Regions from separate parts of the Rhizobium sp. NPDC090275 genome, predicted to be linked through region 1. Evidence: predicted binding sites of a transcription regulator. Region 1 holds the regulator's gene; each other region holds the start of a gene.
The links. Region 1 encodes LexA, which represses DNA repair genes until DNA is damaged. Its sites were predicted from a motif close to TGTTCNNNNTGTGTTCNG; they were not measured.

Region 1 (2,265 bases):
TATGGACCGTCGCCGGCTTCGGGCTGGATCTGGTGATCGACATCGCCAAGATGGTTTCCGGCTGGGGCGGCAGTGTCGATATCGGGCGGATACCGGAATGGTATTTCCCGATCGCCGTGCTCGGCTTCCTAGTCTGGGGGCTGATGCGGACACGGCTGCGATGGATCGGCGCTGTGGGAGCCGCGCTTGCAACGCTCGTCGTTGTTCTGCTGCCTGCGGCACCTGCGCCCGAGCTGGTCGTCTCCGAGGATGGGAGCCTCGTGGCGGCAGTCACAGGCGACGGCCTCGCCAGCAACCGCGAACGCCCGCCCGACTTCATCTTCGGGCAATGGCAACGCGCGCTCGCGATCGAAGAACACAAGCCGCCTGACATGCTTGAAGGCGAGGCCTTGCCCATCCCGAAGAGGGGAGAGCCGCGACCAAGGCTGACACTGAAACAACAAGGCGAAGCCCGCGCCATGATGCGCGATGCCGCAGCGTCCACAAATGACAGCGCTTTTCAGTGCCTGAAGACGGCCTGGTGCGTGACAGCGCTCGACAGCGGCTACATCATCGCGATGCTCGAAAACGCCGCCTATCTCGGTCCTGCCTGCGACGTTGCCGATATCGTCATCACGCCTGTCCGTCTGCGCCAGGCGACATGCCGTTCCGGCGCAATGCTATTGACCGGCGAAACCCTCAGGCGATCGGGCGCCGTCGAAATCCGCATCGACGAGCAGGGGGCGCCGGTCGTCAAAACAGCCTATGAAAGCGTCGGTCGCCCGTGGATGCGCCATCGCGCCTATGACTGGCGCAACGACAGCTTCAGCGATGATCCGTCACCAACTAGTGACGTCACCACTCAGTGATACCGGCGAATAAGCCCGACGAGCTTGCCCTGAACCTTGACGCGGTCGGGCCCGAAAATACGCGTTTCGTAAGCCGGGTTCGCGGCTTCCAGCGCGATCGAGGCGCCCTTGCGGCGGAAGCGCTTCAGCGTCGCTTCCTCGTCATCGACAAGCGCCACAACGATATCGCCGGGGTTGGCGGTGTTGCCGTTGCGGATGATGACGGTGTCGCCGTCGAAAATGCCGGCTTCGATCATCGAGTCGCCCTTGACCTCGAGCGCGTAGTGCTCGCCGGAGCCGAGCATGTCGGCGGGGACGGTGATGTCGTGGGTGTTGTTCTGGATCGCCGAGATCGGCACACCGGCGGCGATGCGGCCCATGACGGGAACGGACGCTGAGTTGCCGTTGTCGGCGCTCGGCGCGGCCTTCGGGGCAGGGGCTGCGGCCACCGGCTGCGGCTTGCCGAGGCTGCCTTCAATGACGCTCGGCGAGAAGCCGCGTCGCGGCTGCAGGCTCGGATTATAGGCTTCCGGCAGCTTGATCACCTCGAGCGCGCGCGCTCGGTTCGGCAGCCGGCGAATGAAGCCGCGCTCTTCCAGCGCGGTGATCAGCCGGTGAATGCCGGATTTTGATGCGAGATCGAGTGCATCCTTCATTTCATCGAAGGATGGCGGAACGCCCGACTCTTTCATCCGCTCATGAATGAACAGAAGCAGTTCTTGTTGCTTGCGTGTCAGCATCGAAATGAACCCCAGAGTCGTGAAACAAAGCCAGAACGGACACTATATGTTCCATATGTGTTCCGCAAGTGCCTAAATTTTCGTAAAACTTGGCTCGGAATCGTCGCGATTTTGCACTTCATTCGATTTAACCGGGCTCGCCTCTTGCATTGTGGCGAAAGCCAGCGCACATCTCTGCCGATTTCGGGAGGATTTGCTGATGAGTGACCCCCATCCTCTGGACCACGTGGTGCTGCCGGTCGTCAACATCGAGATGGCGCGCGAGCGCCTGGGTAAGCTCGGTTTTACCGTCGCCGCCGATGCGCGGCACCCATTCGGCACCGAGAATGCCTGCGTCTTCTTCGCCGACAAAACCTATCTCGAGCCGCTCGGCATCGCCAGCCTGGAGACTTACGAAGCGGCCATCGGCGATGGCAACGTCTTCACCGCCCGCGACCGCGCCTTTCGCTTCCGCTGCGGCGATGACGGGCTGTCGGCGATCGTCTTCGGGACGCCTGATGCCGACAGTGATCACACACGCTTTCTCGCCGATGGCATGAGCGGCGGCGAGATGCTGCAATTTGCCAGGCAGATGAAGATGCCGGATAGTTCCGAGGCGACCGCCGCGTTCCGCCTCGCTTTCGCGGCCGATCTACGCGCGCCCGATTTCTTCCTCTTCGCCTGCCAGCGCGTCAACCCGCTGCCCAGCGACCGCAAGG
Region 2 (2,265 bases), on a different contig from region 1:
GCCCGCGCGCGCTGCTTCAACGCCCGCATTCAGCGCGAGAAGGTTGGTCTGGAAGGCGATATCGTCGATAACGCCGATGATCTTGGTGATCTCGCTCGACGATCTTTCAATGCCGGCCATGGCGGAGACGGCGCTGGTGACCAGTTCGCCGGAGTTCTTCGCCTTCTGCTGCGTTTCGCGCACGGCCGCCGACGCCTTTTCGGCGTTGGATGCCGTCTGGCCGACGCTGACGGAGAGCTGCTGCAGGGCAGCCGAGCTTTCCTCGACGCCGGCTGCCTGCTGGGCGGTGCGCAACGCCAGATCGTCCGAGCCCTTGGCGATCACATCGGTGCCGCGCAGGATTTCGCCTGATGTGGCGCGAACCGATGCGAAGGAGGCGCGAAGGGCGGCCACTGCGCGGTTGTAGTCGTCACCCATATCCTTGAAGTTGCCCGGCAGATCAGCCGGCAAGGTAGCTTCGAGGTCGCCGCGCGACAGCGCTTCGAGACCGCGACGGAGATGGCTCAGCGCCATGGCCTGATCGGCTTCTGCCTTTTGGCGTTCCTCTTCGAGCTTCAGCCGCTTTTCTTCCAGCGCTTCCAGATAGACCGAGATCGAATAATCCATATCCAGCATCGCGGCCTTGACGACGGCGGTGAGCTTTTCGGCGAGCAGTTTGCCCTGGCCGCGACCGAAGCGCGACGGCCATTCCTTGGCCATCAGCCCCTTGATCAGATCGCTCATAAGAAGCGCGTAGCCGCCGATGTACCAGCGCGGCTCGAGGCCGATGCGCGCATGGGTCTTGCCGACCGCGACGACGCCCTTGACGTAGGCCTCGTCGAAATTGCCACCGGCGAGATTGGCCCAATGCGCCTCCTGCCGGGTCTTGGCACTATTCATATGCGACTTGTCGGAGAAGAAGCTCGCGACCGAGGGCGTGCGCGCCAGCTTCCCGTAGAATCGTTCGAGCGCGCCGCTCAGCAGCTCCGAAATCGCCGGACGCATCTGGCGCAGCGATTGCCGCGCGTTGTCGTCCAGTTCGATGAAATCGAGGCGTTGCTTGAGACCGTTTTCAGGCTGCTGGCTGCTCATAATATATTTCTGCTTTTGCATTTGATGAAGGGCAATTTTCGCGCAGCTTTTGCCGAATATAGTTTCGCAAGTGTTAAATTATGCGGTTATTTCTTAGCTGGTGCTCGAATGCCGCAGCACGCGCCGCCCGTAAGACCATTTACGATGTTCACGTTTTGATCTGGAAAAGCTGCACGACTTTGCTATGGTGCCGAGATGACAACCAGCACCGAGTCGTTTTCCGCCACCCTTTCCGGTCTCAGCCCCATGTCGCTTGCCCTTGCCGGCGCGGCACTGGCCATCGTGATCGTCCTGATGCTTGCCTTGCTGGTTCGTGGCGGCCAGGCTCGGCGCGAGCAGGCCGAGGAGGCGCTGGAGCGAGCCGCCGAGGCGGATGCGCGGATGATGGAACTGTTGCGGATCCAATCGGAAATGCAGGGCCGGATGGCGGCGATGGCCGAGGTGTTCGGCTCTCGGCAATCGGAACTCAACCAGGCAATCAGCCAGCGCCTCGATGGCATGTCGCAGCGGGTCAGCACCACCATCACGGAGCAGACCAAGTCGACGCATGAGAACCTGAGGAGACTGCAGGAGCGGCTGGCGGTCATCGATGCGGCGCAGAACAATATCCAGACGCTCGCCAAGGACGTCGTCGGGCTGCAGGCGATCCTGTCCAACAAGCAGACGCGCGGCGCCTTTGGCCAATCGCGGATGGAGACGATCGTTGCCGATGGCCTGCCGATCGGCGCCTATGCCTTCCAGCAGACGCTGAGCAACGGCTCACGCCCGGACTGCACGATCCGGATGCCCAATGGCGCGCCGCCGCTTGTCATCGACGCCAAGTTTCCGCTGGAAGGATGGAATGCCATTCGCGAGGCGAGCGGGCCGGATCTTGCCAAGGCCGCGTCGCAGCAGTTACGGCGCGATATGGAGATCCATATCCGCGATATCGCGGAGAAGTATCTGATCCAGGGCGAAACGCAGGACACCGCATTCCTCTTCGTGCCGTCGGAATCGATCTTCGCGGAAATTCACGAGAATTTCGAAGCGATCGTGCAGAAGGCGCATCGGGCCCGCGTGGTGATCGTCTCGCCGTCGCTGCTGATGCTGTCGATCCAGGTCATCCAGGCGGTGCTGAAGGATCAGCGGATGCAGGCGCAGGCGCATGTCATCCAGGGCGAAGTCGCCAATCTGATGGATGATCTCGGCCGTCTC
Region 3 (2,265 bases), on a different contig from region 1:
GGCTGATGCAGGTGATCCTCGCCGTACGCGCTTACGGCCTCTGCGCCATCGATAGCGTCTTCAACGATTTCAAGGATATCGATGGCTTCGACACCGAATGCGCCGAGGCACGCGCCATGGGCTTCGATGGAAAGATGCTGATCCATCCCGCGCAGATCGAGCCCGCCAACCGGCATTTCGGGCCGGACGCATCCGCCATCGCAGAAGCCCAAGCGATCATGAAAGCTTTCGCCGACCCCGCCACCGATGGCCTCAACGTCATCAATGTCGGCGGACGCATGATCGAACGGCTGCATCTTGTCCAGGCGGAAACTCTGGTTCATAAAGCCCGCCTGATTGCAGAACGCCAGAAGGCAAAAGGCCAGACGGCAAACTGAAAGACGATGTGATGAAGCTCTACCGCCTTCTGACCGGCCAGGACGACGCCGCCTTCTGCCACCGCGTAACCGATGCCCTTAACAAGGGCTGGTCGCTGAACGGCTCCCCGGCCATGACCTTCAACTCGCAAACCGGCCAGGTGATGTGCGCCCAGGCGATCGTCAAGCATGTCGAAGGCAAGGACTACCACCCCGACATGAAGCTCTCCGAACAGTAGGATTTGCTGCGGCGCGCGCGTGAAGACCCCGGCGCCTAGCGCTCGGCCGCCTCTTCGGCGCTCGCCTCGATCCGCTCCATGTCGTCGTCGCTGAGACCGAAATGGTGGCCGATCTCATGGATCAGCACATGGGTGATGATATCACCCAGCGTCTCGTCGTTCTCGGCCCAATAATCGAGGATCGGCCGCCTGTAGAGGCGGATGCGGTTCGGCAGCTCGCCCGTTTCCATGGTGAAGCGCTCGGAAATCCCGCGCCCCTCGAACAGGCCGAGCAGATCGAACGGCGTTTCCAGCGCCATGTCCTCGAACACCTCGTCGTCGGGGAAGTCTTCGATCTCGATCGTGAGATTGGTCGTCAGCGCACGGAATTCTTCCGGCAGGTGGCTGTAGGCCTCCATCGCCAGGGACTCGAACGTGCTGATTGTCGGAGCGTGGCGATCCTGCCAATTGTCGCTCTGGTCTATGCGAGCCATAAAAGCTCCTTTCCTTTGCCGCCCATATAGAGCCTTTGCCGCTGATTTTCGAGAGCGGAATCAAAGGCAGGAATAAATTCACATCAAACGGCTGTTGACTCTTCGGCCGAGCTCTGGAATCCATAGGAACATAATAGGAACATCCGATAGATGGAGTGACGTCGTGGCACAGTCGGCCGTGGCGCGCGAGCGGCTTTTTGCGCTCCGCGAAACCATTGCAAAGCTTGAAGGAAAACCGGTGCCCGCATTGGCGGCGGCGGAAAACCAGGCTTTGGCCGACACCGTTCTCGACAAGCCGAAGAGCGAAGACGCCCTGCGCCTGCCGCTTGGCATCCCCGCTCTGGATGAGGCACTCGACGGCGGCCTGCCGCTTGATGGCCTGACGGAAATCCGCACGACGCTGCTGCGCAATGCCGGCGCAAGCAGCGGCTTCGTTCTGGCGATCGCAGCCATGCTCCAGCACGGGCAAGAGGAGGGGGCAAACGCGCACCTGCCGATCCTCTGGATCGCCGACACGGTGGCGACGATGGAGGCCGGGCGGCCCTATGCCGTCGGCCTCCGCGATTTCGGCCTGAAGCCGCGGCTCTTCCTGCACGCCGCGCCGAAAAGGCTGGAGGATGCGTTGTGGCTGGCGGAAACCGCCGTCGAAAGCGGCGTCTTTCCAGCCACCATTCTTGAGGTTCGCGGCAATCCCACGCCCTTCGGCCTGACGGAAAGCCGCCGTCTCAACCTGCGGGCCAAGGCATCGCGCCGCCCGCTTTTCCTGTTGCGGCAAGCAGCGGAAGAAGAGGCCAGCAGCGCCATCTTCCGCTTTCTTGCCGAACCCGCGCCATCTGCGGCGCGGCCCTTGCCTGATGGTTCGATGCTGGGCGGCAGCATCGGCAATCCAATTTTTCGCATCACCCTGGAGAAGAGCCGAAACCCGGCTCCCTTCTCCATTCTTCTGGAGTGGAACCCCCATGACCGCCGGTTTTTCCCTGTCCGCCCATCAGCCAACACTCGCTTTCCAGGCGAACGCTCAGCGCATTTTGGCGCTGCACTTCCCGCATTTGCCGACCGATCGCATATCCAGGAAGAAGTGGGGTCTCGCCTGGCGTTTGCGCAATCGTCCTGAGACGCCGCCGATCGTCTGTTCCGGCCGCCACGCCAACACCATGCGGCTGACGGCGCTGGACGAGGCAGCCGAAGAGATCAACC

Region 2: ACIQUB_RS14310 (DNA recombination protein RmuC) is a predicted target of LexA. The motif match lies at 1,217-1,234, and genes of this name have one in related genera.
Region 3: ACIQUB_RS23595 (metallopeptidase family protein) is a predicted target of LexA. The motif match lies at 1,193-1,210, and genes of this name have one in related genera.

The regions. Positions count from the first base shown of each region.
Region 1 covers NZ_JBIVYL010000002.1:524,510-526,774, forward strand. Annotated here, with positions in the region: gene ACIQUB_RS06880 (ComEC/Rec2 family competence protein) at 1-848, shown strand, start outside; gene lexA (transcriptional repressor LexA) at 842-1,567, opposite strand; gene ACIQUB_RS06890 (VOC family protein) at 1,767-2,265, shown strand, end outside.
Region 2 covers NZ_JBIVYL010000005.1:99,264-101,528, forward strand. Annotated here, with positions in the region: gene ACIQUB_RS14305 (methyl-accepting chemotaxis protein) at 1-1,071, opposite strand, end outside; gene ACIQUB_RS14310 (DNA recombination protein RmuC) at 1,267-2,265, shown strand, end outside.
Region 3 covers NZ_JBIVYL010000010.1:99,773-102,037, forward strand. Annotated here, with positions in the region: gene ACIQUB_RS23585 (CoA ester lyase) at 1-377, shown strand, start outside; gene ACIQUB_RS23590 (DUF1737 domain-containing protein) at 389-595, shown strand; gene ACIQUB_RS23595 (metallopeptidase family protein) at 631-1,068, opposite strand; gene ACIQUB_RS23600 (hypothetical protein) at 1,232-2,182, shown strand; gene ACIQUB_RS23605 (Y-family DNA polymerase) at 2,223-2,265, shown strand, end outside.